DNA from 3 places in the Paenibacillus sp. GYB006 genome. Region 3 is predicted to be linked to each of the others. Evidence: predicted binding sites of a transcription regulator. Region 3 holds the regulator's gene; each other region holds the start of a gene.

Region 1 (10,913 bases), on a different contig from region 3:
AAGTTTTGACAACTGGTGAAGATGGAAGAATAGCATTAGGGAATTTAGTTCCAGGAGACTATGAATTGATAGAAATACAAGCTCCTGAGTATTATAAATTGGATGCAACACCGATTTCTTTTACCATTGTTTCTAATCAAACGCAAATCATTACGTTAACGCAAACAAACGAACTAGGCACAGATGGCAAATTAGTCGTTACTAAAGTGAATGCTAAAGATCAGTCTGTATTAAAAGATATCGAATTTGAACTGCGCGATAGTACAAATACCGTGATAAGTAAGAAAAGTACGGATGTTAACGGGGTTATTGAATTTGATAGTCTGCCATATGGACCTTATAAATTAGTAGAAACTAAGGCAGATGGTTTTGTTATTGAGATACCAGAAACCCAAGTCTCCATTACAAAACCGGAAACTCAAATTACGATTGAGAATAAAGAAAACGACCGTTCAGTAACTTTAATTAAATACAATTCATCAAAAACACTGGCCCTTCCAGGAGCTGTTTTTGAACTGCGAGCGTTAAGCGAAATCTTTGACCAAGATGCAAATTATGAATATCAAGTAGTTACAGGTATAGAGGAAGCTAAGCTCACAACTGACCAGAATGGCGCGCTTTATTTGGAAGATTTAATGCCGAATAAATATCAGTTGGTTGAAATTAAAGCACCAGCAGGTTATGTGTTAGATAATACTCCAGTGGATTTTGAAATTACAAATAAGCAAACGGAAACTTTTATCGTTGAAAAGACGAATAACAAGATTTCCACTCCGGTGGATCCAAGCGAACCTTCTACAGGTAATCCGAATCCGCCAGTTGATCCGAATCCTACCCCTATAGATCCAGTAGATCCGGAACAACCAGTTACACCTGAAGAGCCTAAACCAGAGGATCCTGATACGTCTGTTGATCCTGAACCAGAAAATCCAGGAGTGTCTGTTGACCCTGGTGAACAGGAGCCAGGGACATCAATTGACCCGATTCCAGGTCAGACTACAGATGATGAAGGTGGAATAGTCTCACCGGATGAAACATCAAAAGATGATGGAACAACAGGTAATTCTACACTAACCGGAGATTCTGGTACTGGAGGAGCGACACTTCCTAAGACAGGAGAAACTAGCCACCTGATAACGAGAGTGGTTGGTTTAGGCCTTGTATTGTATGGAGGAACAATGTTGCTGCTCAGAAGAAGACGAATTCAGCAGCATAAATAAGAAACGACGTGGAAGATCGAATGTAATTCAGTAATAAGTTTTCGAAAGAGTAAACAAATCAAATATAAGAAGCACTCATTCACTCACTTTCATGCTACCTCGAGAATTAACGGATTTGCGGAAAGCACGAGGAGTAAAGCCCGTAACCTGACGAAATTGTCTGGAGAAATGTTCTACGTTCTTATATCCACATATGGATCCAATGTCAGCTATACTTAGCTGTCCGTGACTCAGTTTTTCTTTTGCAAGTTGGATCCTGCACTGAATAACATCGTCCATACAGGAGATGCCGAAAGTAGACTTGTACAAGGCTTGTAAATAACCAGGACTAATATGTAGATAATCTGCCATGATAGGGACGGTCCAATGGAAACCTGGATTATTATTTATTGTTTTACGCAAACTGAGCAAATTTTGATAATGTTGTGTGTTTTCTTTAGAATTTGAAGCTTCTAAAAGTTTATTGAATAGAATCCTCATCAAATAATCAATCGAGAGCTCTCTATAATCACAGCTGAAGAAATTTTCGGTGGCAAGCAGTTGAAACAACTGGTGGCAATATCCCGGATCCGGCAAGGGAATGGGGATTCCAAGCGGAATAGTAGTTCCGGTCACATAGGATTCACTAGAATCAAATCGAATCCAATCGTTAACAAATTGATGAGAACAGGCACGATAAAAAATCTTTTGATGAGGTGGAAACAGTACTGCGCAGTTTGCGGGATATTCCTTTAATGCTCCTTGTATCCAAAACTCGGCTGGTGTTTGAGTGAGAATGAGCAGCCAAAAATCATGTCCATTTGGTATGTCATAGATAAAATCATCAGGATGGGCTGCGTCGTATCCAACATAGTAAATTGTAGTCATACAAAATCTCCGATCATAGAATACATCAAGTTTTTATCAGTATATATCATTGTTTGAAATAGAACTATATTCTATAATTTTACACATGAAGCTTATGTCTGGATATCATTTGAAGTTAACCGGATGAATTCATCAATCTTCGAAAATATCAAAAAGATGAAGGAGATACAACATGAAGAACAATCCGATTATATGGGCCGATTACCCGGATCTTGACGTGATTAGAGTAGAAGATACGTATTATATGGTTAGTACGACGATGCATATGATGCCGGGGTGTGTTATTCTGCGTTCTTATGATTTGATCAACTGGGAAGTAGCTACTCATGTATACGATATACTTGAAGATACACCTGCTCAAAGGCTCGAGGGAGATCAGCAAATCTATAGCCAAGGGATGTGGGCAGCATCTATCCGTCATCACAAAGGGAAATTTTATGTCATTTTTGTAGCAAACGATACGCACAAAACCTACTTGTATACAGCAAGTGATATAAATGGGCCGTGGACAAAACAGTATATTGAAGGGTTTTATCATGACTGTTCTCTTCTATTTGATGACGACGACCGTGTTTATCTCATTTATGGTAACGCTGACATTCATCTTACCGAACTAAAAGAAGACTTATCTGGACCAAAGCCAGACGGACTGAGTCGAATTATCGTGAGAGAACCGGGAGAGTACTTCTTAGGTTATGAAGGCGCCCATCTATATAAAATAAACGGAAAATACTATGCTTTCTTTATACATATTACACCTGCTACAAAAGGACGCAGAACGCAGGCTTGTTATGTTGCTGATTCTTTAGAGGGTGAATTTACAGGCGGAGAAGTTTTTAATGATGACATGGGGTATTTTAATGCAGGAGTAGCTCAAGGGGGGATTGTCGATACGCCTGATGGAGACTGGTATGCTATGTTATTCCAGGATCATGGTGCGGTAGGCCGTATCCCGGTTATCGTTCCTCTGCATTTTGAAGATGATTTTCCGGTATTTGCGAAAGAGGCCCCAACATGTATTGAGATCCCAAGTACGAGACCCGGTTATGAGTATAAGCCCCTGATCGGAAGCGATGATTTTCGTTATGATACGGATGAGAATAGAAAAGTGAAGCTGAAAGATTTCTGGCAGTGGAATCATATCCCGAATGATGAACTATGGTCGGTGACAGATAAGCCGGGGACATACCGTATTCAATCGGGAAAAATCAGTCCCAATCTAACGTTTGCTCAGAATACGTTGACGCAGCGAGCGATGGGGCCTGCATGTGAAGCAGTAGTTACACTAGATGGCAGTGAACTGCAAGAGGGGGATTATGCTGGTTTGAGTTTCTTAATCGGCACCTATGGATTGATTGCTCTAACGAAAGAGGCTGGGCAATATTACTTGGTAATGATCGCTCGAGATACCGACGATAAGTCGATCTTTGGAAATTTAGTAGATATGAAGCCCGGTGACATCTATGCAAAAATTCCCGTAAAAGAAAACAAAGTGACGCTGAAAGCATCGGCGAACTTCATAAATAACACGGATGAGTGTATGTTCCACTACTTAGACGGTGAGAGCTGGAGAAAACTTGGAATTACACATCATATGGTGTATAAATTGGATCATTTTATGGGATGCCGCATCGGTTTATTTTTATTCTCTACAGAAAAAATCGGGGGAACTGCTGAGTTTTCTAATTTTGAGTATAACGTATTAAATTAAACACGATCTATTGACGAATGAGAGCCCTGGTTAGAGGGGCTCTTTTTTGTGTTTCCTGCGTTTTTATAAAATCAACAACAATAAATGACAAAAAAACCTGTCCATGCATAACGCGCGAGTATCGTCACATAACATGAATCAAAGAGCATTTAAGGAGGAAATAGGAATGTTTAAACGAGTAGACCGTCTCGCAATTGAATTGCCGCTTCCCCTGTCTTCAGGACCGGATCCGAACGGTGCCAGTGCAGTTCAGGAACTTATGGGTGGACGCTTTGGAGAGATGTCGACCTTGAATAATTATATGTTTCAGTCCTTCAACTTTAGAGGCAAATCTAAGTTGCGTCCGTTCTATGATATCGTGGCGAGCATCACAGCAGAAGAATTTGGTCATGTTGAGCTTGTAGCAAATACGATTAATATTATGCTTAGCGGTACGACATCTCCAGGAGATCCAGATACAACACCGCTGCGAGTAGGTAAAGATGCACGGATGACATCTCATTTTATTGAGTCTGCACAGACGGCACTTCCTTATGATTCTATGGGAAGACCCTGGAACGGGTCGTATGTGGTAAGCAGCGGGAATCTTATATTCGATTTATTGCATAATTTTTTCCTGGAATGCGGAGCGCGCACACATAAAATGAGAGTGTATGAAATGACAGATCATCCGGCGGCTCGGGAAATGACCGGATATTTACTTGCGCGCGGCGGTGTACATATTTTGGCTTATGCGAAAGCGCTTGAAATGGCAACAGGAGTCGATGTAACCAAGCTATTCCCCATACCTAGGCTCGATAATAAAGTATTTGATACGACAAGAAAGTGGGAAGCAGCCGGAGAACACCGAAGACTTTACACGTTCAGTGACAAAGACTATCAGCAAATTGCCCAGATCTGGAAAGGGGTTCATCCAACAGATGGGGGGAAACTTGAGGCGTTTGCGGGGCTGCCAGGATATAGTGGACCCGTACCGGAACTGCCGGATTTACCCGAAGAATTTGCGCCGGGAATCTCGGCAGAAGATCTTATTCAGATAGCAGAAAGGTTAAAGCGATCAGCAGGTTTATAATTTTATATAGTTAAGATTATTTCTAATATATGTAACAAACGATGAATGCCGCAGCCAATCAGCGCGGCTTTTTTTAGTTCTCAATGACAATATTAATTGTTCCAAAAAATTGTAGTTGATATAATCATATTTATTGCTGCAAAAGGGGAGAACATCGACTAATACCTAAGTATCAATCTAGTATTGCTGAGAAAGATGTACATAGTGATAGGGGGCTATTATTGATTACTTGTTATTAGAACTTCGTAAGAGAGGAAAGAGTATGGAATGCATTTACCCGTAGGTGTTATTGTTAATTGTTTCACCGTTTTAATTGGTGGTTTAGTTGGAGCTTTATTAGGAAATAAAATACCAGAAAGATTACGCACGGCGTTACCCTTGACACTCGGATTAGCCTCAATGGTAATGGGAATCAGCCTAACCGTTGAATTAAAAACCTTGCCTGCCGTAGTCCTATCCTTAATTTTGGGAAGCATAATCGGGGAAATCTTTAAATTAGAAAAAGGGATTGAGCATTGTGCAACCCTTGTTCAGAAACCGATTAACAAAATTTTTAAGGATACGGGAAGAATTCAAGATCCAAAACTGTTCATGGAACAATTTGTGGGTATCGTGGTCCTTTTTTGTGCAAGCGGTACTGGTATTTTTGGCGCTTTTAATGAAGGGATGACTGGGGACCCATCGATTCTATTAACCAAGTCATTTCTTGATTTCTTTACCGCAGCGATTTTTGCAACTGCTCTTGGTTTTATAGTTATGACCATTGCCGTGCCCCAATTCTTTATACTTTTAACTTTGTTTTTGAGTGCAAGTTTCATCGTACCTATGACGGATGCAACGATGATTGCAGACTTTACAGCTACTGGCGGAATTATTATGATTGCTACAGGTTTCCGTATTTGCGGAATAAAATCATTCCCTATTGCAAACATGTTGCCCGCGCTCTTGATTGTCATGCCGTTATCTCATTTTTGGGTTACAGTAATGGGTTAATGTAAAATAAAAGGAACCCATGTCTTGAAAAAGACGGGGTTCCTTAATAAACTTCTTTAAAAACTCAGCTAGTTCTTTGTGAAGAACTGGCTGAGTTTTTTTGATTTCTTATTTATCGAATTCATCAAAATTGAAATCATCATCTGTCAGAGGTTCTACTTTCAAAGCACGAATGTAACCATTTCCTTTTTTGGAGAAGAAGTCATGCTGTTTGGTGTGAGTGCTAATCCCGTTTAACACAATCGGGTTCACTTCTTCGTCATCAAATAAAGGTTCAAAACCAAGGTTCATCATCGCTTTGTTAGCGTTATAGCGCAAGAATACTTCTACATCCTCCACTAAATCAATAGGGGTATAAACCTCTTTCGAGTATTGCAATTCGTTGAGATGAAGCTTTTGTAATAAATCGACGAGGTTCTGATACAACTCTCTTTGTTCTTGAGCATCTAAAGTGGCATAGATCTCCTGTGCTAACACACCAACATATACACCGTGAATACTCTCGTCACGTAGAATGAGATCAATGATTTCCCCACTGCACGTTAGTTTTCCTTGCCCCGCTAAATAGAGCGGATAGAAGAAACCACTGTAGAACAAATAGCTCTCAAGCAGGACAGAAGCGCACATCGCCATATATAAATCTTTTGAAGTTTCTATGCTTGTATAATATTCACGAATGATTTCGGCTTTGGTTTGCAGATAAGGATTCTCTTCTACCCAGCGAAATACTTGGTCAATTTCTTCCGTTGATGCCAGGGTTGTGAAAATACTGCTGTACGACTTCGCATGAATTTGTTCCATCATTGCCATAAAACTAAGAACGGCTTTACGCTGCAGCCCGTCAACATGCTCCATAATCTGGGGCATCCCAACGCCCCCTTGAATGGTATCTAGGAGGGTAAGGCCTCCAAGAACTTTCATATAAGCATCTTTTTCAGTCTCACTGAGCGTAACCCAGGTCATTTTGTCATCGGATAAAGGGATTTCATCATCGGTCCAAAATTGCATGATGTTCTGATTCCAGAACATCAGTGTGAATTCATCATCTGCACGATTCCAGTTTACAGCTTGAATTGCCGCCATTTTATATCAAACTCCTATCTTCAGTAGCTCTAAAAGATCATTACTTTTTATATAGAACAAGCAAGACACTCTTCCATTGTTAGCTTGTTAGTACGTGTATAATACAGAGATTTGAGCCCTTTGTGAGCAGCATAGACGTAGCACCGAGCTAAGTATCTGGTCGATACATCACTGTTCACATGCAGTACGGTCGAAATACCTTGGTCAACGTGAGGCTGAATTTCTGCAATCAAGTCAATCACTTTGAATTGATCCATCTGATACGCCGATTTGTAATAGAAGAGATTATCTTTTTGCAAGTATGGCATTGGATAATACGTTGTTGAATTTGCATAGGTACGTGTCTCAATCTGCTCTACGATCGGCATTACACTGGATGTTGCGTTTTGGATATAAGAAATGCTTGCTGTTGGAGCAATAGCCATACGATACGCGTGATAGAGACCATGTTCCATGACCTCAGACTTCAGTATTTCCCAATCCTCCGGAGTAGGAATGTAGATTCCATTAAATAATGCTTGTACTTTGGATGTTACAGGACGGTAATCGGTGGTTAGATAACGATCGAAATAAACTCCTGTCGCATAATCTGATTTTTCAAATCCATAGAATCGCTGCCCCGTTTGCTTAGCAAACTCCATACTTTTTTCCAAGGAGTGATAATTCATTGTCATGAAGAAGGTACGCACAAAGTCTTTGGCTTCGTTGCTCTCATAAGCAATCTTGTTTTTGGCAAAATAGCCGTGAAGATTCATTACACCGAGGCCGACAGAATGCATTTCAGCATTTGCTTTTGCGACACCTGGAGCATTGTCAATATGAGTCATATCGCTGACAGAGGTCAGTGCAATCATACCTTCATGAACTGATTCCTTGAGCTTGCCGCTCTCCATCACATTCACGATATTAAGAGAAGCGAGGTTGCAGCTAATATCTTTGCGGATCATGTCGGGCTGACCGTAATCCGTAATTTCAGAAGTTTCCTGCAGTTGGAAAATCTCTGTACAGAGGTTTGACATTTTTACTTGTCCTACATTTTTTAGCGGATGAGCTTGATTCGCGTTTGTTTTATTGACGATATACGGATAGCCGGATTCAAGCTGAACCATCGCTATTTTGGTCAGCATATCGCGAGCACCCATGACTTTTTTCTTCTTCACACGATCGTCAGCCAGCAGCGTGTCATACATCACGTCAAGATCCATATCATCTAAATGTGTTCCATAATTCTTATATACACTATAAGGAGCGAAAACATAGAGCGGCTCATTATCTTGAGCGAGCTTATAAAAACGATTCGGAACAATAAGTCCAATCGAAAGGGTTTTTAGACGGATTTTCTCATCTGCATTGATTTTTTTGCTATCGAGGAACTCCATTACATCCCAGCCAAAAATATTATAATAAGCTGCTCCCGAACCTTTGCGTTGTCCCATCTGGTCTGCATAAGAGAAACCATCTTCCATCAGTTTCAGAACAGGCGTAATTCCTTTAGCAGCACCTTCAACACCCTTAATAGCTTCCCCGCGAGCACGCAGTTTGGATAAGTTAACCGCAACGCCGCCGCCAATTTTGGATAATTGCATACAAGTGTTCAGTACATAGTTAATCGAGTTGAGTGCATCATCCATTTCAAGCAGGAAGCAAGAAACGAGTTCACCACGCCGACTTTTTCCTGCATTTAAAAATGTGGGAGTTGCAGGCTGAAGGCGCTGCTCCATCATTGAACGAGACAACAAACAAGCCGTATCAAAGTTACCTCGCCCTAGATGAAGAGCGACTGCCGCTACACGATCAGCATACGATTCAAGGTAGGTTTTTCGGTCACGGCTTCGAAGTGCATAGTCCGTATAGAACTTGGATGCTGCCATGTAGGAAGGGAACTGGTAACCATAGCCGTGTGTAATTTCAAATACGGTTCTAACTTCATCCAGGGTATAGACAGCATAAAAATCTTCGTAATAATCTTGTTCAATCATATATTTAATCTGCTCATCGATACTCGCAAATTGCAGACTTTTACTTTTTACTTCTTTCATGAATTCCTCTACAGCTTCTTTGTCTTTATGTAATTGAAAGAAACCATCAGAGTCACGCTGTAGTAACATGTTGTTTAATTCAATATGACGCAATGCGGCTCACCTCTTGTTTAAAATATTCAACATCACTTTTTGTACCGGATAATTCGAATTTACTAATAACAGGAACGTTATAAGATGCGGATATTAAATCTGCACTTTTGGCAAAACGTTCACCCCAATTGCGGTTACCGCTGGCAGCAACGCCAATCAGGTATTTTGAGTTTTTTTGCAAAAAAGAAGACACCTTCTCAGGTATCTGTCCAAAACCTGTCGTATATGTGATGAGTACGTAGGGTTCATCAATCGTCATTTGATTCTGAATTTGAACTGCCGGAAGTGACAGCTTCGATATGAATCTTTTTACATTCCCAGTCATGGAATCATAAACAATTAACAATATCTTATCCCCCTTGATTGGTAAAAAAGGCATTAAATTCATACTATATATAGACTGTGTTTATAATTTTATATCAATATATAGAATTGTCAAATGTTTTTAAGAGTCATGTATGACTCTTTATTCCAAATTTCCAAGATAGAGATTGAAACCTGAGATGATTCCAATTCGTATTCATAACTATATAAATAGGAGGCGATTTTAAATGAGTGGAAGAGGTTGTTTTAAATGCGGAGGTTTGGAAGCGGACACCAAAGAAGTTGCGATGACAGGTACTGGATTATCAAAAATGTTTGATATACAAAATAATCAATTTATTGTAGTTTACTGCAAAAATTGCGGGTATTCCGAATTCTATAACAAGAAATCCTCGAAGGCTTCGAATATCATCGACTTCTTTTTCGGTGGATAAGTTTTCGAAAGAGAGCCTTGGAATTACTTTTTGAATAAAAGAAAATAAGGACGAATATTCAGGGACTACCCTGGTATTTCGTCCTTTTTCATGTTTTTTAACATCTTGAATACATAATATTCTTATACCATTTACCCATCGTTTTTTATATATCAACTCTACCTGAAAACGCTTTATAATATGTGAATTGACACATAGAAGGGAAGAACTTTATGACTCGTTTGTTTGTTAAAGGTGCAGACATCTCCATGCTGAAAGAAGTTGAAGACTTCGGAGGGAGATATTATCTAGGTGAGGAACAAAAAGACTTATTCGAAATATTACAAATAAAAGGACTCAATACGGTTCGATTGCGCTTGTGGGTGAACCCATATGATGAAGAAGGTAAGCCATATATGGGCGGCACGAATGATCTGGAGACGACGATTGAACTGGCAAAAAGAGCAAAAGCACACGGAATGCAATTTATGCTGGATTTTCATTACAGTGATTTTTGGGCAGATCCCAAGAAACAAGACAAGCCAAAGGCTTGGCAGTCTTATACAGGTGATAGGTTGGAAGAGGAAGTATATCGCTATACCAGGGAAGTGCTTGAAGTATGCAGACTGTGTGATGTTATGCCGGATCTGGTACAAATCGGGAATGAGACAACGAACGGCATGCTTTGGCCAGAAGGTAAAACACCTAACTATGTTCCTGAGAAGCAAAGTTTTGAAGAAACAGAAGCAGCGCAGTGGGATAAGTCGTACGATTCTCTTGCAGCATTCTTGAAAGCAGGGGTGCGGGCAGCGAGAGAAGCAGGACCTATGAAAATTATTTTGCACCTTGATGCCGGTGGGCAAAATGTATTATACCGCACATGGTTTGATGAAATGAGTAAACGTAACGTAGATTATGATATTATCGGGTTATCTTACTATCCGATCTGGCATGGCGGTCTCGAAGATTTACAGTTTAATTTGGAAGATATCAGTGCTCGCTTTAATAAAGAGGTGCTTGTTGTAGAAACGGCTTATGGACATACGACGGAAAGTTTGTCTGGAGCAGATATTTTCACAGAAGAAATGTCCAAGATTG
Region 2 (10,913 bases), on a different contig from region 3:
GATCGCCCCTGCATTGCAAAGTTCATGGAATGGTGCTTCCAGCTGAATTTTCTTCGCAGCGGAGATCGAATAGTAGACAGGAACATGGAAAGAGTTCGTATAGTAATCACGATCATTAATTTCAGGTAGAATTCCGTATTTATTTCGATCCAAAACGGTGAATTTTCCTGACAAGCCTTCTGCTGGAGTGGCAAACAGGGTAATGTTCAGATTGTATTCATCCCCTTTTTTGTCACAGAAGTTCCGCATGGTTTCAATAATATGAACCGCTTCTTTATAGGATAATTCGTCTTCCGCATGATGTTTTCCATATAATGCTTTCATACATTCAGCGAGTCCAATAAATCCAATCGACAATGTTCCATGCTTCAGCAGGGCTGCTACGGGTTCATCAGGATTTAGATGTTCGCCGCCTTCCCAGACACCTTCCCGCATCATAAAGTCAGAAGCTTTTGCAGGTTGAACAGATTGAATAGCGTATCTATGCAGCAGTCCTTCTAAAGCAATCTCCATTACGCGGTGTAAATTCTTGTAGAATTCTTTCATATCAGGTTCTGTCCGTTTACGCAGCGCAATCCCATGTTCAATGCCAAGCTTCACAAGGTTAACCGTATTAAAAGAGAGGTTTCCTTTTCCGCTTTGACGGTTGCGGCCAAATCGGTCAGCGATCGTACGCGTGCGGCAACCCATGGTAGCAATAATGGTATCTGGTTCATTTTCACGATAAAACGGCAAATTAAATGTAGCATCGACATTTACGAAGTTCGGATATAATCTCCGGCTGGAACATTCGAGCGCTTTTACAAAAATATCGTAGTTGGGTTCGCCAGGAGCTTGGTTAATCCCTTGTTTACACTGGAAAATATGTTGAGGGAACACAGGAGTTTCTCCATGGCCGAGTCCTGCGATTGTAGCATCAAGAAGCGCATTGGATACAAGTCTTCCTTCCGCAGACGTGCATAATCCATAGTTTAGGGACGTAAACGGAATTTGACCGCCTGCCCGGCTGCTCATTGTATTTAAGTTATGAATAAGAGATTCAGCAGCTTGATGTGTCTCTTGAATGGTTTCATTCATGGCAAAAGCGTAGGCTTTAGGACAGGTCGTTTGTGCGAGTTCGCTATTCATATGGATATGTTCTTGATCTACTTCCGCTGTTTCTTCAAATAATTGTTTTCCTTTTCGGAAGTGCTTTCTAAAGGAGCGTGCTACATAAGGAGCCAGGTCCCAATCGATTTTGTTGGCAGAGACACCGCCAAATTGACTGTTTTGCTGAGACTGAAAAATAATAGCGACAAGTGACATCGCTGACATGATCGACTGAGGGGTTCGAACAGAACCATTTCCTGTGTTAAAACCACGTTCTAGAAGCCGATCAAAAGGAATAAAGATGCAGTTTGTTGTACCAAGCGCATATTGGTCAAGGTCGTGAACATAAAGTTCGCCTTCTGTTATAGCTTGAGCAACCTGTTTGGGAAGGACATGCTTCATGACATGTTTTTTCGCAGTTTCAGATCCGATTTTACTCATCTTTCCGCTGAAAGAGTCTCCATTCAGATTTGCATTTTCTCTAAGCAGATCGGTGTCCTTACTGCCTAAGATTTGGTCCATTATATCTGTGAGTTCATCTGCTTGTTTAGGGTTAGGTATAAATGCTTCTAATTTTGCCATAATGAATGATCTCCTTCTAAATCCGTTTTCTGTTATGTGTAGTTTGTTTTGGATGAATTCTATGTTTTTGTAATACGGTACATACTATATATTGATCTATTTGAGTATCATACCTACAAGATGTACTCGGAGTGTATGACAAAAATCACAGTTTGGCCTGTGTAAAATCCTAAACAGAGACTCAAAAAAGTTCATAAACCCTTGTCATTATGGGAGGAAGCGCTATGCAATATGAAGTGAAAAAAACATAAAAAATAAAGGGAGAATGCTTTATAAATAAAATAATTAAAAAACAGTTATAGAAAGGAAATACAGATGCAGAAGGAACTGGGATGTGTTATGTTGTAGCAGTGCGATAAATCACTATAAGTAAGGATACTTACTCCTTACATTGTCCGTATACCTCATCTTCAAAAAAGGAAGGTGAACGGATTTACATATACATAGATAGAATGGGATGGAGGAGAAAAATTGAATACAACTTCACTGAATGATTCGGCAGATAACAACGAAAATAAGAGTGCCGACTCTCCGAAAACCGGTTTGCTTCTTGCTGTTTTATTGTCGGGTGCCTTTGTAGCTATTCTTAACGAGACGTTACTGAATGTAGCTTTATTTCAAATCATGGGTGACCTGAGTATTGAACCTCACCTAGCTCAGTGGCTTTCGACTAGCTACATGCTTGTCATCGGTATACTTATCCCCGTATCTGCATATTTAGTTCAGCGGTTTACAACAAGACAACTTTATCTATCTGCAATGGCCTTATTCCTGATCGGGACAGTTCTTGCCGCAATTAGTTCAAGCTTTGGTATTCTTCTCTTAGGAAGGGTCATTCAAGCCGTCGGTACGGCTGTGCTGATTCCACTGATGATGAATATTATCCTGGCTGTCATTCCTATGGAGCGCAGAGGAGCTGCAATGGGACTGATTGGACTTGTTCTTATGTTTGCGCCCGCCATAGGACCGACATTATCTGGTTTTATCCTGCAGCATTTATCATGGCGCTGGTTATTTATTTTGGTAGCTCCGATCGTTGCCTTAACGTTGATCTTCGGATTTATGAAGTTAAGAAATGTTACAAGTACGAGCAGACCGAAGCTGGATGTGTTCTCCGTTATTCTTTCAACCATTGGCTTTGGAGGAATTGTATTCGGATTTGGAAGTATGGGGGAAGGCGGCAGCACAGCGATTCAGAGCTATGTGATCTTTATTATCGCGATTGGTGCTATATCTCTTGCTCTCTTTGTGTGGAGGCAGATGAAGTTGACCGCGCCTGTTATGGATATAAAGGTATTTATCTATCCGATGTTTTCTGTTGCTGTGGTATTATCCATCATCGTGATGATGACTATGTTTGCTATGATGCTCGTTTTACCTCTTTATTTGCAGGAAGTCATGCTTTATAGTGCTCTGATGACCGGACTTGTCATGTTGCCTGGCGGACTTCTGAACGGACTCATGTCACCAATCATGGGGAAATTATTCGATAAATATGGGCCACGGGTGCTTCTTTTGCCTGGAATGTTGATTATGATTGTTACAATCACTTGTTTCTTATTGCTGCCTTTACAGTCTGCTTGGCTCGTGGCCATTCTTCAAACGTTCTTAATGATCTCTATTGCGATGATTATGATGCCTGCACAAACCAATGGACTGAATGCTCTTCCTGCAGAGTTATATCCGCATGGGACAGCGGTTCTGACTACGCTGCAGCAAACGTCAGGTGCTCTCGGTGCAGCAATCTTCATCTCGATCATGCAGAATGGGGAGAAGAAAGCGCTAAGCGGCATAGCGAATCCTGGAACGGCTGAATTGAATGCAGCAATGACTGCGGGTGTAATGGACGCATTTAAGATCGGACTGATTCTCGCATGTCTCGGTTTCGTCCTTGCTTTGTTCGTGAAAAGGGTGGCAGGACAGACAGCGAATAGTACAGCATCTTCGGTACTTAGCGAGACGGAACTTGTTACAGGAACGGCAACTGTAAAAGGAAAATAAATTAGTATGCAATTGTACTTACTGAATCATATATGGCAGAGTGGAATGCAATATGAAAAGGTGGATCAAATTGAACTCAATTTGATCCACCTTTTTTGTGGTTATTAGGATTTACAACACTTATCTCCCCTCATTTGCTAATTAGTGGTAAAATAATGTCTTGAAATGAGGTGGGTACAGGTGAATACGCCGAAATGGCTAACTGCAAGAACAGTATTCATTGGATTTTTATTGCTGTTAATCATGAGTTGGGCAGGGAATGTATGGTATTACTTCGGGGTGAGACTCGATAAACCTTTGTTCCTTGTGCATTTGGGGAGTTACGATGTAAACCAAGAAGAAATCCCAATTTATTATCTGGAGAACAAAACGGGTGATAACAGGGTCATATATATCAAGTTTGATGAGCTGCCTTATTCGAGCTACCGAATCGAAGAAGTGAAGGAATATACACACCATGTTCTAAAGGTCCTTTACTATAAGCCGCTAAGAGAAGAAAATGAGCAAAATGAACAGCAGGACCTTGTCATTCATGAAATGGAAGTGGTGTACCAAGGGATTGAGCCTGAACGAATCCCGATCGGTGAAATTCGTATTGAGACATTTGATCAGTCAGATGAAGATTCGATTGTCCTTACTACGTCTAGCGGCGGTTCTCCTGATGGCAGCGGACTTACGGCTCTTCGGATGAAAGAACCCGCAATCCTTGAACGCGTGTCTCTAAATCAGTCTGATATCGAACCGGTTCTTCAGCTTATGGTGAATGATACGGATTATACCGATCTACAGGAATGGAAATTGAACGCAAATGACCCCATTCGGATCAGCTACAAGTGGAATCTTCCGAAGAAGGGTGAAGGATCAATGAGGGTATATAACCCCGTGGTTCAGCTTCATTTTAAAAGGGAAGATGGTTCAACCAAGGTAGAAGCAATAGCGCTCAATGAGAGTTCTGTTTATTTCTCAGAAGAGCAAGTGAGGTCCTATATACAAGAGAGGTAAATGGATTGGAGTATTTATTGCGTACAAAGGTCACTACACCCCTTAGGAGAATGGGGATCGGATTTATTTTCATAATCATTAAAGTTAACTTTCATATTAATTCCTATTCATTTGATATATTTGCTGATTTTATAGGGTTTTTCTTGATTTATAGAGCTGCTGTGGTATTAAGCGAAAAAACATCTGCTTTTCATGTTGTCTCATGGCTTGCTCTTTTGCTATCCATCCTCTCCCTGCCTAAGAATTTCATGCCGTCAGTAAGTACTGCTGAAACATTTCAAACCATCTCGGTTGGTAACCATATCTATACGCAAGGCTTACAATTACTCATGATTATACTCCTATATTTCATATACAAGGGTCTTTGTGATCTTCCTTTATGGTACTATATAAGATCGGGTTTACTAAAACAGTCGATGCAAAAAAGAAGCTTATGGCTGATCGGCTGTCTGATGCTGGAAATGCTCATCTATCCATTTTTTCTTAATCTAGTTGAGGATAAGCTCGTTTTTGTCATTGTTCCTGTGCTGCTTTCGGCTATCCTTTGTATCCTTTTCGTACGAGTATTGTACCGAATGGCAAAAGCAGCCGAGCACATCAGAGGATGACGTAACAAAATATTATGCGATGAGAAGGAAGGAAGAACACGATTGAAGTACAAAGAACTGATCCATTCATCAAAGAAGCGTAAGACTACATTTATAGGATTAGGGCTATTATTTATTTTGCTAATCTTATGGGCGGGAAACATTGGGTATTACAACAGTATGCAGCTTAAGAAACCTGTTTTTCCTACCCACTATTTGACGACAACGATTTTTAAAGGAACCAATTGGATGGAAATTGATTACTTTGAAAACAAGGGACCGGGAAAGAAAGTGAAGTCTATCTCGATCGAAGAATTCAAGAAGGAATCTTATGCCAAAAGGGAAAAAACATCTTATAAGTATCAGTCAGCATACCAAATGCATTTTGAATTCACCGAAAAAGATCTAGAGTATTTGCCTGATCAGAATAATGAACTCATCGTAAACACCATAACCGTAAATTATGATGACGGCACCTCGGAACAGGTTCCGATTGGTGAACTTATCTTTCGTGCCGATCCAGAAAAATCTCAGGGTTTAGCCATGATTCATGGGGGATCTTCTTCTGACGGTTCGGGATATGAGGTATTTGAGATGAACTCAGATGCAGTGCTTGAGAAAATTGAATTAAGTCATACCGATAAATTAAAAGATTTATTCCAGCTTCGTGTGTATGGCAAACCGTATGATCAAGTTACATACCCTAAACAAATTAAAAAAGGTGATCGTATCCATTTTCAGTATGCGTCTATAGAACCGAGACTTGCGCAAGATGGGTTTATTTCATATTCTGTAGGAATTTTAGTGCATTTTAGATTACCAGACGGTACCAAAATAGTTTACGATCTTCTGACAAGCAACCATTTTTATTATTCATCGGATGAAATTAAAACGATTGTGCGAGATGGGGGTGCAGTGAAATGACGAACCTCTCAATTCAGCACATCAGTGAAAAAGCACTTCGCCGAATGGCATGGGGATTTACCCTGCTTATACTGGATATTAATATCATGAATTTTGACATTTTTAATGACCTGTTAGGATATGTACTCATTTTATACTCGCTTTCTTCCTTAGAAGCAGAGTCTGCTCTATTTCAAAAAGTGAAATGGATTACGTTTATTCTTTTGATCGAATCTTTTATAAGAGATTGGGTTCCGAATTTAAATAGTGGGATCTGGTTCCCAGACATATCTCTGTCTTCCATTGTATATGCGCAGTCTTCCTCCATAGTCAATTTACTGATGATCATGCTGTTGTTTACTTCACTTGGGCAATTATCGATATGGCATCAAATGAGTGATCCATCGCTGGAAGAGGCGTTCATAACTAGACGCAACGCATTAATTGGTTTGCTTGTCCTTCAGCAATTTTTCTATCCTTTTATTATCAATTTGGAAAAAGAATGGGCAATCGTGATGACGATCTATGCAGTCTTATACGTGTTTTTCATGTTCTTATTGATTCGGCTTTTGTTTCGCTTGGCTAATGCATATGGTGCGGTACACCAAGGACAAGATAAAGATAAGAGTATTATGGAGAGCGGTAATCCATACTTATAGAATGGGTATTTATTATTACGTCGGATACTAAATAGAGATAGAAGGGAGAAATGAGGGATGGCAAGAGAAGTACACGCAGTACCTTTTGGTTACGAACCACCGAAGGAAATGTATAAAGGATCACTGATCTATTATGATGATTTTGAGAAAATAACAGATATACAGTTATCTAAAGCATTCCAAACCGTAAAAGAACGTAAATTCACAAAGTTCATTCTCTATCCACTGCATGAAGCGACAGTAAATCGGATGACGAATCACCCAGTGCTTCCGTTTTACAAAAGAGAAGATCGTTTGCATGAATGGAAAAGAGAACAGAATGATAGCATCATTACCTTGGAGAACTGGGAAGGCAAAAGAAAAAAATATACGCCTATGGAAGCGGCACTACGACATGTAACCGAGAAGTACAAAGGCCCTTTTTTTCTGATGCTGTCAAGCGAATATGCGAATTGTTTTGCTTCTTACCCTTTTTTTGATGAGTGGATCACTAAGATTAGATTGATACTCGTTGATCATCCTAAATTTACGCATCCAAAATTAGAAAAGAATCAGCATCGATGGGAAGTTTTATCGTAATGTGATAAGGAATTCAGAAATTACTCGTGTTCCTTTTATATATATTAGATCTTCCATCGCATAACTTGATTAACGCCCATGGATACTACTCCTACACCATTATGAACGCAAAGGAGATCTACAATGACAACAGTGCTACAGGTGGGAACAGGCATCGCGTTTTTATTGCTGGGGATGAGTAAATTTATGTCCAAAGAGGTGGCCGCCAAATATAAAAGTTTTGGCTTGCCGAAGTGGTTTCGTTATGTGATGGGAATCTTAGAAATGGTAGGGGCTATTTTACTCTTTATTGGCAGCTGGAATCTCTTGCTTGGAGCAGTAGGTGCTTTTTATCTTGCGATTATGATGGCAGCGATGGTTGTTATGCAAATCAGGCTCGGAAAAGGATCCATGTCGGGAGTCTTACCTTCTGTTACTTTAATGATGATTTGTTTTGTTATAGTGAGCATGAACCTTGTAAGTATATCGTAAGCAAAAGAAAGACTGCATTTTCTTATCATAAGAAGATGCAGTCTTTCTTTTTTTGCCTGAGGAAAGTTGTTGGTGGTAAATGGAATAAAAAATTTTCACTATTTTTTAATTCAAAATGAATAAATTTGTTTACATAATATTGAGTATGTCTATATATCCATAATTACATATATTTTTATGGAACATAATGACATATCTTCGATATTTATAGAGAGAGAAGGATTAGGAATATGGATATTTTTTTCGCAATCTTACCCGCTATATTCTGGGGGAGTCTTGTTCTGGTTAATGTCAAAATTGGGGGAGGACCCTACACCCAAACGCTTGGAACTACGTTAGGTGCTTTACTATTTTCAATAGGATTATACATATATGATCCGGTTCATCTGGATATGAAGACAATAATCATTGGTCTCATTTCCGGGTTCTTCTGGGTTCTGGGACAAGGTGGACAGCTGAAAACGATTGATGTGATGGGTGTCTCTAAAACATTGCCTATATCTACCGGTATGCAGCTGGTGGCGACAACGTTATTTGGGGCCTTTATCTTTAATGAATGGAATTCAGGGAAATCGGTCACGTTAGGAATCATTGCACTCGTACTTATTGTTACCGGGGTTATTTTTACATCCATTAAAGGAAAGAACGAAAAAGACGACGGTGAAGGAAACTTAAAAAAAGGGATTCTTATATTACTTGTATCCACCTTTGGTTATCTTGTCTATGTGGTTATCGTTCGTTTATTTGGAATAGATGGTTGGGATGTACTGCTTCCGCAGGGGATCGGGATGGTAATTGGTGGTTTAGTCCTTACGGCAAAACACAAACCTTTTAACACTTATGCACTTAAAAATATATTACCAGGCCTAATTTGGGCAGCAGGGAATATGTTCTTGTTTATCTCGCAAGATAAGGTCGGGGTGGCTACAAGTTTTACCCTTTCTCAAATGAGTGTAGTAGTAGCTACACTAGGCGGGATCTTTATATTAAAAGAACATAAGACAAAAAGACAACTCGTTTTTATTTCCATCGGAATTCTACTTATTATCATTTCTGCAGTTCTACTTGGAATTTCAAAATCCTAGAACAAAACCCTCAGCGTAAGGTCTTAGACCGAAACTGAGGGTTTTTCTTTATAATGCTGAATAGCTAGTTCTTTAAACCTTTCCGCAGCACAAGATAAATAATGTCCTTTCATCCAGCATAGCGATACCGTTCTTGAACTGCCGGCATTTACAATACGGCGCAGCACGATACCTGAATAAGCAGACGATGTCCATGATCTCGAAGGAACAATCGCAAGTAATTGTCCTGCTGAAACCATACGTTCTACAAGGATGGGATCCTCACTCTCTAGTGCGATAGAGGGCTGTATGCCAGCCATTGCGAAACAACGGTCTGTAATGACACGCAGGCTGCTTGAAACCGGGGCCATAATAAAGGATTCGTGCCTAACTGATTGCAGATGAATCGTCTCTAAGCTGGCAAGCGGGTGAGAATCCGGCAGGGCTAGAAGGAGTTCCTCATTGTATAAACAAACTCTTTCCATGGTCTGCGGTATGACCGGCATACTAGTCAAGCACAGGTCATGATGATAGCTTCCCTCTACATAGGGTACAATTGCTACATTAAACTCCGGAAAATTCTCTTTAAACTTCATAATAAGTTCTGGAACATCTTGAGTATGTACGTCTATTGCCAGCTGAACAGAACCTTTTTTGCCATCTGTTGTATCTTGTAACTGTTTTTTACCTTCCTCCAGCAGCTGTAAGGCTTCTGTCGCATACTTCAAAAAAATTCTTCCATTCTCATTTAGACGTATATATTTACCCAGTCGATCAAACAGAGGGGTATTTAATTCTTTTTCCAGTTGACGAATTGCTTTGGTTAATGCGGGCTGTGCCATATGTAATTCTTCAGCTGCACGGGTCACATGTTCTAGTTCGGCAACTTTAATAAAATAGGATAGTTGAGCAAGTTCCATCAAGATTAACCTCCATTCTGACAGTAAGAACACACTCCACCCAAGCTCCTATTATATTTAAATTTTTCCCATGTGTAGTATGAAGTTGGTTACAAAATGATGAACATACCTCAAAAAAACGAGTGAACTCCAACTATTTTCCTTCATAAGTGTTTAATGTATAGAAAGAATACAATGGGATTAGAAAGAAGGGTTCTTCTTATGAAAAAATATTGGAATCATATTGTATCTGGTTTATTGATCTTCTCGGTTGTTGCCGGCTCTTATGCTACCGCATCATTAGCAGATGCAAGAGAAATGCAAAAAGAGGTTTCCATAGATGATAAAAGTTCTTCATACGGATCAAAAGCTGCAATTCAGAATGACGTGTATATTCTTCCTTTAAGAATGATCCATGATTTAGCGAAAGTGGAGCTAACCTGGGATAACGTTCATAAAAGAGCAGAGGTCAAATCACAATTAAAAAAATATATAATCACCGCTGGAGAAAAGATAGTTCAGACCAGCTCTAACCCGGTTCGACTTAAAACACCGGCTGAACTGCGAAATGGCAATATCTTTGTTCCAGCCACTTTATTGGCAGAGATGTCTGGAGCAAAAGTAACCATATCCGAGGACGATGTTGCAGCAAAGTTCACTACAGCCAATTACTATATAATGCATCCTGAGGGAGAGCCAGATATTACCCTGCTTCCAATGAAAATAGGGAAATATGATTATATCGAAGGGATGAAGCTGAAAGTCTCAGGAAAAACCTACTCCTTTCCTGATTGGAAAGGAATGTGGGGATGGAACTATAAACCTGAATTGATCACGGAAGACATTTCTGGAGACGGGCACAAAGAAATTATTGTCGTGAATACGCTGGGGTATGGTACGGGACTATTCAATCAAGAAGTTAAAGTATGGAATCCAGTAACCCTGAAAGAGGAAAAGATCGATTCGCTTAAAAAGATAGTAGAAGAAAATATAGAAAAATCTACGATTAAGGCAGATAAGAATCAAATACAGATTAGCCTTCAGATCAAAGGGCACAAAGAACCCATCACTCAAGTG
Region 3 (10,913 bases):
CGCTTGAGAAAACTTGGGATGACATGGTATTCGGCGGTATTCAGGAAGAGTCTGCTGCTCCCGCACTCGCGAAGCTGGAATTTAAATCATTGTTAGAGCGACTTGCCTTTACTGTTAAACAGGCAGATGCGGATGAGAATACACCGGAAGAAGAAGAGATTGAGACCGTTATTGTAACGGAAGAGAACATAACAGACTTGCTGCCGTTACTTCCTTGTATCAAGATCGTTCATGTTGAATCACGAGGGGATAACCCTCATCATGCTGTTTTGATTGGGATTGTACTGACGGATCGCGAAAAATATTATTTTATTTCTCCAGAGATGCTCTCTACGGAAGCATGCGCAGGGGTAAGAGAGTGGTTAAGCAATCCAGATTATCCGAAACAGGGGTATGATTTGCACAGGGTAGACCTTGTACTGCATGCGAACGGGTTGCCATTTGCGGGTGCTGATTTTGATGTGCATCTTGCAGGTTATCTGCTTGATCCAACAGATTCAAACCAGACGTTATGGGGAGTTGCATCGAAGTATGGTCTGGCTCGTCTACAGTCAGATGATGAAGTGTTCGGTAAAGGGGCTAAATATAAACTTCCAGAAGAGAAGATTGTTTGTGAATATTTATGCCGCAAAGCAGAAACGATCTCCCGTCTGATTTCTTTACAGCAGAAGGATTTAGAAGAGACAGGAATGCATGAACTTTTCTATGATCTTGAAATGCCTTTGTCACGCATACTTGCTGACATGGAGAAGCAAGGAATCAAAGCGAATGTAGACGAACTTAAAGCGCTTGGATCTGAATTTGAACAGACGATATCTTCGTTAGTTGCGAAAATTTATGAGATTGCCGGAACTGAATTTAATCTGAACTCTCCAAAACAACTAGGCGAAATTCTTTTTGATAGATTGGGATTGCCAGTTATTAAGAAAACAAAGACAGGTTATTCAACAGATGCAGAAGTACTGGAGAAGCTCGCTCCGTATCATGAAATTGTTCAGCACATCTTAGAGTACCGCTCGATTGCGAAGCTGCAATCGACGTATGTAGAAGGATTACTGAAAGAAATTTCGGATAAAACAGGAAAAGTGCATACGTACTATCGTCAAACGATAGCTGCGACTGGCAGACTCAGCAGTCAGTTTCCGAACCTGCAGAACATTCCGATTCGTCTCGAAGAAGGACGTAAGATCCGTAAAGTGTTTGTTCCTTCCGAAGAGAATTGGTACATTCTCGCTGCCGATTATTCACAGATCGAACTTCGTGTGCTTGCTCACATCTCGGATGACGATAATCTAAAAGAAGCTTTTGTACATGATATGGATATTCATACAAAAACGGCAATGGATGTATTTGGAGTGGAGGAATCAGCGGTAGACAGCAATATGCGGAGATCAGCAAAAGCTGTTAACTTCGGAATCGTCTATGGAATTAGCGATTACGGTCTGTCTCAGAACTTGAACATTACAAGAAAAGAAGCATCACAGTTTATTGAGCAGTATTTTGAAGTGTTCAAAGGTGTTCGTAAATTCATGGACGATATCGTGAAACAGGCCAAACAAGATGGGTATGTAACTACACTTCTTGGACGCCGCCGTTATTTACCAGAAATTAATGCAAGCAACTTTAATCTTCGTTCTTTTGCAGAACGTACAGCGATGAATACACCGATTCAAGGAACCGCTGCTGACATTATCAAGCTGGCTATGGTGCACATGGATGCAGCACTTACGGAGAAAAAACTGAAAAGCCGTATGCTGTTGCAGGTACACGATGAATTGGTATTTGAAGTACCGGAAGAGGAATTAGAAACAATGAAGGAATTAGTACCTGAAGTGATGGGGAAAGCTTTGGAATTAGCCGTTCCGCTGAAAGCAGAAGTCAGCTTCGGCAGAAACTGGTATGAGGCCAAGTAAATCCGAGTCAAAGGGTATAAGATTGCCTCAAAATCCGCTATAATGGAGGATGAGGTGAAGACATCATGCCGGAACTTCCGGAAGTAGAAACAGTCAAAAGAACATTAAATTCATTAATCGTAGGAAAATATATAGATCGTGTTACCGTTCATTTACCGCGAATCATTCAGCGGCCAGATGATATTGATGCATTTGCTATGGAGCTTGTCGGACACACCATTCAAGGTGTAGAGCGAAGAGGTAAATTTTTGAGAATTATACTGGATGGACTTGTACTTGTCTCCCATCTCCGGATGGAAGGACGTTATGGTTTATATCCTGAAGATGAGCCTTTGGAGAAACACACTCATGTTGTATTTCATTTCTCTGATGGAACAGAGCTTCGTTACAAGGACGTAAGACAGTTTGGAACCATGCATCTGTTCCGCACGGGGGAAGACCTTACGAACAAACCGCTGATGAAGCTTGGGCTTGAGCCGCTAGACGAATCTTTTACACTGGAAGCTTTTCGTAAAGCAATTGGGAAACGATCAACCAAAATCAAGGTTGCGCTTCTTAATCAGGAATATGTCGTAGGGATTGGGAATATTTATGTTGATGAGTCGCTTTTTAAGGCAGGGATTCATCCAGAACAACCCGCGAATACGCTCACTGACGAGCAGTTTGAACTGCTTCATCAGTCTATCATTGATACACTCCTTGAAGCGGTACAAGCCGGCGGATCTACCATTAAATCTTATGTCAATGGCCAAGGTGAAGTGGGCATGTTTCAGCATCAGTTCAAAATATATGGCCGTCAAAATCAGCCTTGTGAACATTGTGGAACAATGATTGTCAAGACCGTGGTAGGTGGACGCGGTACCCATACCTGCCCAAGATGTCAGGTGTTGGTGTAACGAATTTAAATAAACAACCTTTAGGTAAGCGAGCCTTTATGAATAGGCACCCTTTTAACCCGGTTCCCATATACTGCTAGGGCAACGCAGTCTTAGGCATTAGCCTGCTTTCTGCTAATGAAGCAGCTTTGTGGCCTAGTTTTGGGAGGAATGAAGGGTGCCTCATTCATTGACGTTATTTTTGCTTGCTTTTGCGCTTAGTCTGGATGGCTTTGGTATAGGCATTACATACGGCCTTCGCAAAATGAAAATTCCTTGGCTGTCGATCGTAATTATCTCTATCTGCTCTGGTCTTGTGATTGGAGTTTCGATGCAGCTTGGAGTTTTATTATCTGCTTTCGTATCTCCCGATGTAGCATCGTGGATCGGAGCAGGGATTCTCATTGCTATGGGAACCTGGTCACTCATTCAGTCATTCAGGTCTAAATCTGCGGATTCAGAGACGGATCCTTGGAAGGAAAAAGCGAACTTATCTTCAGATACTACGCTTTTATCTCGGGAAACGGGAAAGCATAGTACTGCTGAGGGAGAATCGTCCGAATCGGAATCAAAAACAACCGTTTTTTTATTGGAGATTCAAAAGTTTGGTCTTGTGATCCAAATATTAAAGAAACCGTCTGCTGCAGATATGGACGATTCAGGAAGTATTTCGGGATATGAAGCGATGTGGCTTGGGATTGCATTATCTTTAGATGCCTTTGGCGCTGGGCTGGGTGCTGCACTGCTTGGTTTACCACCTTTATTAACCTCAGTAATGATCGCTTTTTTCAGCGGTATGTTTCTCGTCTTTGGTTTAAAGGCAGGTTTTCGTTTTGCAAACTCAAGTTTTGTACAGTCTCTGACAGCCCTACCTGCCATTATGTTAATTATTATGGGAATATTGAAGCTGATTTAATTTGAGGTGAATACATGAATATTGGATTAACAGGCGGAATTGCGTCAGGTAAAAGCAGTGTTTCCAAGCTTCTTGTAAGCCTTGGAGCGATTTTAATTGATGCAGATCAGATCGCTCGGGAAGTCATGCTTCCCGGGCACCCTGTGCTTGCTGCTGTCGCAAAACATTTCGGACAAGTTGTTCTGCTAGAAGATGGATCACTGAACCGTAAGAAGCTCGGTGAGCTTGTTTTTAATCATCCAGATCAGCTTCAAGCATTAAATCAAATTACCCATCCTGCCATTCGTCAGGAGATGAGAGACCGTAAGCATAAATTCGAAGAACAGTTCCCAGACCGTCTTGTTGTTGCTGATATCCCTCTTCTCTATGAGTCAGGACTTGAAGATGGGTATGAACAGATCATGTTGGTATATGTACCGAGGGAAGTTCAATTAGAGCGGTTAATGAAGAGAGATGGATTGGACAAGGATCAGGCGATCCTTCGCCTGAAAGCACAGATGGATATAGAAGAGAAGAAACAAAAAGCAGATATTATTATAGATAACAGTGGGAATTTTGAAGAAACGAAGAAGCAAATTTTGGCCTTTTGGCGTGACACGGGTCTATCATGAGATGGCTTCGTAAAAAAAGAGTACTGCTTGTTATACTTGTTTCCTTTTTATTTCTTCTATTTTTTAATACCAATTGGATGTCTTGGTTTTATCCGATTCATTATAAAGATGAGATTCGTACACAAGCAGAAGCTTATGATGTGGACCCATTCCTCGTAGCCTCTATTATTCGAGTGGAGTCCAATTATAAACTGAGCCGCGAATCGAAAAAAGGCGCTATCGGTTTAATGCAACTGATGCCTGACACAGCGAACTGGGTGTTGGAGAAAAAACAGAAAAAGAACGTAACGATGGATGAACTGAAACATGAACCTGAGGCGAATATAGAAATTGGTACATGGTATCTTGATTACTTATCCGATCATTTTGATGGCAATCCAATAGCAGCGATCGCCGCTTATAACGCAGGACAAGGGAATGTAGGCAGTTGGATTAAGAAGGGCTTATGGGATGGGAAACTCGATACCATTAATGAAATTCCGGTAGGAGAGACCCGGCATTATGTACAGCGGGTTATTTATTATTATAATCAGTATAAAGATATCTATAAGGAGTTTTGATTCTTATTATCTTTTAGATTAAAATACGAATAAGTGCTGGACAGGCCAGCCTAATGGCTAACCTGTCCAGCACTTTATAATTACTTATTATTGAAATTGACCAGCGAGTTGTTGTTCACCGATCGTTACAAGACGTTTTGTAATGTAACCCCCGATAGAACCGTTCTCGTAGGAAGTCATGTTACCTTGGTATCCATCTTGTGGGATGCTGATACCTAGTTCTTGAGCGATCTCATACTTCATTTGCTCAAGAGCACCAGATGCGTTTGCTACAACTAGTTGGTTTGAATTTCCGTTGTTACCTTGTGCCATTGCCTTTCACCTCCTTGCGAGTTGGTAAAAGTATTATGTCTCGGATATGTGATTTTCATTACACTTTTGAAAAGAAAAATAGTTGGAAAGTATATACAATAAGAGGAGTGATGTCCGTGAAGTGTCCGTATTGCGCGTACGAAGGTACGAAAGTACTGGATTCTCGACCTGCTAATGAGAACAAGTCCATTCGCAGACGCCGCGAATGTGAACAATGTAACCGCAGGTTTACCACTTTTGAGACGATTGAGGAGACACCGCTGATCGTCATTAAAAAAGATGGAAGCAGAGAAGAGTTTAGCAGAGAAAAGCTGCTGAGAGGATTGATAAGGGCCTGTGAGAAACGTCCTGTATCTGTTGAACAGCTTGATCATATTGCTTCTGCCGTAGAGTCTTCTTTACGAAATACTGCTGTTGCTGAAGTAGAGAGCAGAGACATCGGAGAGCTTGTTATGGAACAGCTGTATCCCGTAGATGAAGTTGCTTATGTACGTTTTGCTTCTGTATATAGGCAGTTCAAAGATATTAATATGTTTATGAAAGAACTAAAAACGTTATTATCCAAGGAACCCTACGAAGAGTAAACATACCTTTATCATAAAGGAGAATTCACTTTCATGATACATAGTCGTAAATTATGGCTTGAATCAATGCTTCGAATAGCAGATCCTGTATTGGAAGCTTTATCGAACCGGAAGTTAAAGGAACTCATGCCTGTGGATTCTCCCTTAGTGGGTAGGGAAACCTATACTCATCTCGAAGCACTTGGCAGATTACTTGCCGGAATAGCTCCATGGCTAGAACGTAAGCAGGATGGAGAAGAAGAAGTTCTAAGAAATAAGTATGCAGCAATGGCTAGACAAGCGATTGATGCTGGAACGGATCGGAATTCACCAGATTTTATGAATTTTACAGAAGGCGGTCAGCCGCTGGTAGATGCAGCTTTTTTATCCCACGCGATTGTGAGAGCTCCTCAGGAACTTTACGGACAGCTGAAACCGAGAGTGAAGCAGCAGCTTATTGAGTGCTTAAAGAAGACTCGTCGTATAAAAGCCGTTCCCTCGAACTGGCTCTTATTCTCTGCTATGGTTGAGGCGGCCTTGTATATGATGGGAGAAGAGGACTTTGATGTGATGAGAGTCGATTACGCTCTCAAACAGCATGAGCATTGGTATCTAGGGGATGGAACCTACGGAGATGGCCCTCATTTTCACTGGGACTACTATAACAGCTTTGTCATTCAGCCTATGCTTATTGATATCCACCTTACATTTAAAGGGATGTACCCTGATTGGGACTCGGCTTACGAGTTCGTACTGTCCCGAGCACAAAGATATGGCGCAGTGCTTGAACGTATGATCTCACCAGAAGGAACATTCCCTCCAGTAGGTCGTTCGCTTGCATACCGTTTTGGTGCTTTTCAGTTGTTATCTCAGCTTGCACTGATGGAAACGCTTCCTGAGAAGTTGGGTTGTGCAAGTGTACGCTGTGCGCTTACCGCAGTATTGCAGAGAACCATTGCTGGCGAAGGTACATTCGATGAGAACGGATGGCTTCAGATTGGGTTTTACGGCAATCAACCCGATATAGCGGAAGGTTATATTTCTACAGGAAGTTTATATCTGTGCAGTACCTTTTTTCTGCCGCTAGGACTATCAAGTGATCAACCATTTTGGGCAATGCCGGATGAACCCTGGACACAGAAAAGAGCATGGAGCGGGCAATCCTTTTCGTTGGATCATTCAGTATTCTAACTAATCATTGGAGGAGAGGTGAGTAGTGTTATCTCGATTGTTGTATGTGACTGCATTATCATTTGAGCGAATGAATCCTAGTCATCATCGAGCGGTAAGTTGAATGTCATTGGAAAAGATGTTGCATGCCTAATATAATGATTATCACCCCCATGATTATACTGATTACCCCAGCGAACTTAACATAGGAAAGCCACATATCACTGGGCTCTCTATCGTAGCCTATTCTTTTGAATAACCAAGAATCAGGACGCTTAATAGCGAGGATCCCAAGTGCTATTACACAAACACCCATTAGAAAATAAAAAATGAACATCAGATCAGCCCCTTTTAAGTAAATACGCTATGGCATGAAATCAAGTTCCAATCTATTCTATTTGTGAGTCTAAATTTCAATGAAAAATACTTGCAACGATACGTTTCTGAGTGTATAATAACTAAGTCGGAAAGTTACTGCAGACACAAATGTTGATTAATAGCCAACTACATAATTAAGGGGCCTTAGCTCAGCTGGGAGAGCGCATCGCTGGCAGCGATGAGGTCAGGGGTTCGATCCCCCTAGGCTCCATTTCAGGTAAAAAACTCGCTATTTTAGCGGGTTTTTTCTTTTTTATCATTGTATTTTAGTTAGTTTTCCTCCATGTAAAACTCCCCATTAACTTAACACCTTTCTCTCTCTAGGATTTTTAATTTTTTCATTCTGCAATAATAAAATTTCGATTTTATTCTCCCAAAACTCTATTACAAATTGTATAAAAATAAGAAATAAAACAGTAAATAAAAAAATGTCGAAAAAGAGAAAAAAATGTCTTTTTTTATGAAGAAAATACCATTACAATAAGATGGCAATGTGACAATGATCATAATTTAGTAGGACAGCAATTTTGGATTACATAAGAGCGGCCATGTCACAATTTTATAATATGGAGGAAGAGCCGCAGATGGGTGTTATGGAAATTACCGGACAGTCTTTGTATTCCGGTGTGCAGCGAGGCAAAAAAGAAGAATGGATTTATTTAACGGCTGCAGATTTAACTTTAAATCAAGATTATTTTTCCGATGTAACAGCTCACTACTTGATTCAGGCGGATACGATTCATTTTGCCGGATCATTGAATTTACCAGGGCGTAATCTGACCCTGAATGCTAGAGTGATCTCTTCGGATGGAGACGTTTCGATCAGTACATCAGGAACCCCTGTCCCTAAAGAAAAGAACTTTGTTAGCCAGCCTAAGGCTAATCCAGGAGATATGCCTGTCAGAAACGGAGACAATGGTGGCGATGGCGATAATGGTTTTGACGGGGGAGACGGGATGTCCGGCGGCCATATTGTACTTGTAGCAGAGCATTTCGACTTGCAAGGTCAATTAAAGCTTTCGGCAAATGGCAGCAATGGGGGACGTGGACAAGACGGAGGAGACGGCATGAACGGCCGTGATGGAGAGAATGGAAGAGACGCGGAAACCCATTGGTTTTCATCGGATGATTCCTCAGAACCCGGTAAAGATGGAGGTAATGGAGGCAAAGCCGGTAATGCTGGGCACTCAGGAAATGGAGGAGACGCTGGGCATATTTTTGTCGGGTATGTGATTGATTGTGCAGAACAAAAGATCACAATGGAAAGTCAACCCGGAGTTGCCGGAGCTCCTACCCGTCCAGGAAAATTTGGTGCCGGAGCTAAGGGCGGAATAGGTGGCCGTAAATTTAAAGTTGTCACTGGAAGAACAACAGCGGTCAAAATAGTAAGCCAAGAGAGGGAGCCAAGCGGTTCAAATGGCAGAGATGGGGATCCGGGGATTTACGCCGCTAATCCTGTTGACGGTCAGCCCGCTAACACTGGAGTTTTCCAAATACAGTATGGGCAATTTTATGGAATAAAAGTAGACAGAACAGAGATTTACACGGATTTTTCGACGCTCGATCTAGAGTCAGCTTTAAGTGCTTCTCTCGAACGCCAGATGTTAACCCTCAATAAAGCAGGGCTCGCTTATCTTACAGGCAGTGAGGAAAAACTCGAAGAGTCAGCTATTCTTCTAAATTGGTTGCATGAAACAACACCTAATGATTCTTGGTTTGATGCAGTTCGAGCTTTGGACTCCTATTCCTCTTTTCAAAAGAGTATGCTGGATACTTCCATTCAGTGGCTCTCTTTGCGTAATAAGGCGATCATCTTGCTATCACAGTTGGGACAAGGGCTAGACTACTTTGGACATCCTTGGAACTGGGTACCACTAATGCCGCTGGACAAATATCAGGATCTAGGCAGCAACCTCATTAATGCTGCTCAGCAAGCTGAAACTCTATATCTTGATTATCTAAAGGCTGACAATGATCAAAGAGGCCGAGTGAAGATACTAAGGGATGCTATGAGCGTTGCAGAGAAACGGATTAATGACTTGGAAGATCAAAGGCAAAAATCGATTGTTGATGGAGAACGATTGGTATCTGAAGCGAGCGAGCTATATGAAAGCATATTATCCAATGAAAAGAATCTACAGAACGTAGCAGAAGAATTTGTAGAAGAGTTAAGATCAAAGCTTGCGATGGATTCCCTTAAGGCTACCTTTGATCTGGTCGTTAACGGAGTTGCGCTGGTAACCAACGTTACACCTGCTCTAACCGCACTTAAAACAGGCGGGGCCATCGCTTCCGCTGTGAGCAACTATTGGAACACCGGAAAAACAATTGTGATTGATGATACTTTCAAAAGCGACAAGACCGTAGCAAAAGAGAAAAAAGAAAAAGAAGAGGAACTTTCTAAATCACTGAAGAATGTAAGCACTGTTTTCTCTTCCGGCCTCGGTGTATTAAAGAGTGGTGCCGAACTGGTTGATCTGCTAGGGCAGATCGAAGAGGCGCGTGATTCATTTGGCTATAATTCATCGATGCTTGCAATGTCGCGTGAACAGTTTGACGATATGCTAAAGCCGGTCTATGGGAAGATGCCTGGGGATAAAGTCGATGGATACCGCAAAGCTTTTAATCAGTATCTTAATGTTGTCGAAGACTATCAAAGTAAAACCCAATCCATTAAAGCAAAACATTTAGAGGAAGCAAGACTGTTTGCCGAAATGGAGCAACGGCGAGCAGACGAGGATCATATTAAACAGGCGATTGGTGATGACCTGGATGCCAGTCTGCCGTTATTTCATACATATATACTAGATCTTTATAACGGATTGAAGCTAGCTTTAACTGATTTCCTATATCAAGAATATCAGGCTTATCGATATTTGGTTCTTAGCAAGGACCTTTTCCCATTGATTCGGGATAGTCATGTAGCTGAGCTCAGTCGCATCCATGCTGAAATCACAGTGAAATTAAAAGATGCGTTGAATGCTTCAGAAAATCCAGTACAGCCATTCAAAAATGTAACTATTATTTTCACTGAAGAATCTTTCCCAGAACAATTCGTAGCGTTACGTGAACACAAGCCGGCCTTTTTCCCTTTGTCTATAGATAATCAACTCATACGGGAGAAAATTGCAGGTAAAGCGCACATGATGGTTAGTGATTGTCATGTTCAATTGCCCGGAGCCCGGCATACGGCGGGGAGTATTCATACGGAATATACCCACTATGGTCATTCAACGTTCCTGAATTTATATGGTGAGCGGTTTGATTTTGTTCATAATAAAAGCCATGGTTTCTATGAATATGAAGTAACACCCGAAGAAGGAAAGGGAATTACAGGCGAATCTGCTGAAAAAATAATCAATCAATCCGGCGGAGCAGTAGGAGATGGGACTACCCGGATCATGCCAGGTTTATTATCCCTCTGGTCTATTGAGGTACCGCTTGAGGATCGAAGTGGCTGCAAGCTGAACGAAGGCGTTAATCTAAGTGATGTTAAGAAAATCGTAATGACCTTGGCTGGAAAAGCGGAAGCTTATGCGCCTAAGACTCCATCCGGCAAAATGAGTGCTTTTGCTGTGCCGAAGCCTATGAATAGTAATGATATTTTTGCTGATA

Evidence for each region. The regulator NrdR, encoded in region 3, represses ribonucleotide reductase genes. The targets are predictions, from matches to a motif close to AACACNATATATNGTGTT.
Region 1: nrdI (class Ib ribonucleoside-diphosphate reductase assembly flavoprotein NrdI) is a predicted target of NrdR. The motif match lies at 9,464-9,481, and genes of this name have one in related genera.
Region 2: PV403_RS06880 (anaerobic ribonucleoside triphosphate reductase) is a predicted target of NrdR. The motif match lies at 1,752-1,769, and genes of this name have one in related genera.

Annotation. Positions count from the first base shown of each region.
Region 1 is NZ_JARBDA010000002.1:561,474-572,386, forward strand. Features, by position in the region: gene PV403_RS08000 (collagen binding domain-containing protein) at 1-1,220, shown strand, start outside; gene PV403_RS08005 (helix-turn-helix domain-containing protein) at 1,296-2,087, opposite strand; gene PV403_RS08010 (glycoside hydrolase family 43 protein) at 2,260-3,798, shown strand; gene PV403_RS08015 (manganese catalase family protein) at 3,965-4,870, shown strand; gene PV403_RS08020 (DUF554 domain-containing protein) at 5,138-5,863, shown strand; gene nrdF (class 1b ribonucleoside-diphosphate reductase subunit beta) at 5,972-6,946, opposite strand; gene nrdE (class 1b ribonucleoside-diphosphate reductase subunit alpha) at 6,994-9,078, opposite strand; gene nrdI (class Ib ribonucleoside-diphosphate reductase assembly flavoprotein NrdI) at 9,065-9,424, opposite strand; gene PV403_RS08040 (zinc ribbon domain-containing protein) at 9,630-9,836, shown strand; gene PV403_RS08045 (glycoside hydrolase family 53 protein) at 10,049-10,913, shown strand, end outside.
Region 2 is NZ_JARBDA010000002.1:301,840-312,752, forward strand. Features, by position in the region: gene PV403_RS06880 (anaerobic ribonucleoside triphosphate reductase) at 1-1,671, opposite strand, end outside; gene PV403_RS06885 (MDR family MFS transporter) at 2,143-3,672, shown strand; gene PV403_RS06890 (hypothetical protein) at 3,853-4,674, shown strand; gene PV403_RS06895 (hypothetical protein) at 4,680-5,282, shown strand; gene PV403_RS06900 (hypothetical protein) at 5,325-6,185, shown strand; gene PV403_RS06905 (hypothetical protein) at 6,182-6,823, shown strand; gene PV403_RS06910 (hypothetical protein) at 6,881-7,402, shown strand; gene PV403_RS06915 (DoxX family protein) at 7,526-7,873, shown strand; gene PV403_RS06920 (GRP family sugar transporter) at 8,104-8,958, shown strand; gene PV403_RS06925 (LysR family transcriptional regulator) at 8,982-9,857, opposite strand; gene PV403_RS06930 (stalk domain-containing protein) at 10,059-10,913, shown strand, end outside.
Region 3 is NZ_JARBDA010000001.1:655,423-666,335, forward strand. Features, by position in the region: gene polA (DNA polymerase I) at 1-1,913, shown strand, start outside; gene mutM (DNA-formamidopyrimidine glycosylase) at 1,979-2,809, shown strand; gene PV403_RS03215 (manganese efflux pump) at 2,967-3,704, shown strand; gene coaE (dephospho-CoA kinase) at 3,719-4,315, shown strand; gene PV403_RS03225 (lytic transglycosylase domain-containing protein) at 4,312-4,875, shown strand; gene PV403_RS03230 (alpha/beta-type small acid-soluble spore protein) at 4,963-5,187, opposite strand; gene nrdR (transcriptional regulator NrdR) at 5,304-5,771, shown strand; gene PV403_RS03240 (DUF2264 domain-containing protein) at 5,805-6,941, shown strand; tRNA gene PV403_RS03245 (tRNA-Ala) at 7,437-7,509, shown strand; gene PV403_RS03250 (hypothetical protein) at 7,826-10,913, shown strand, end outside.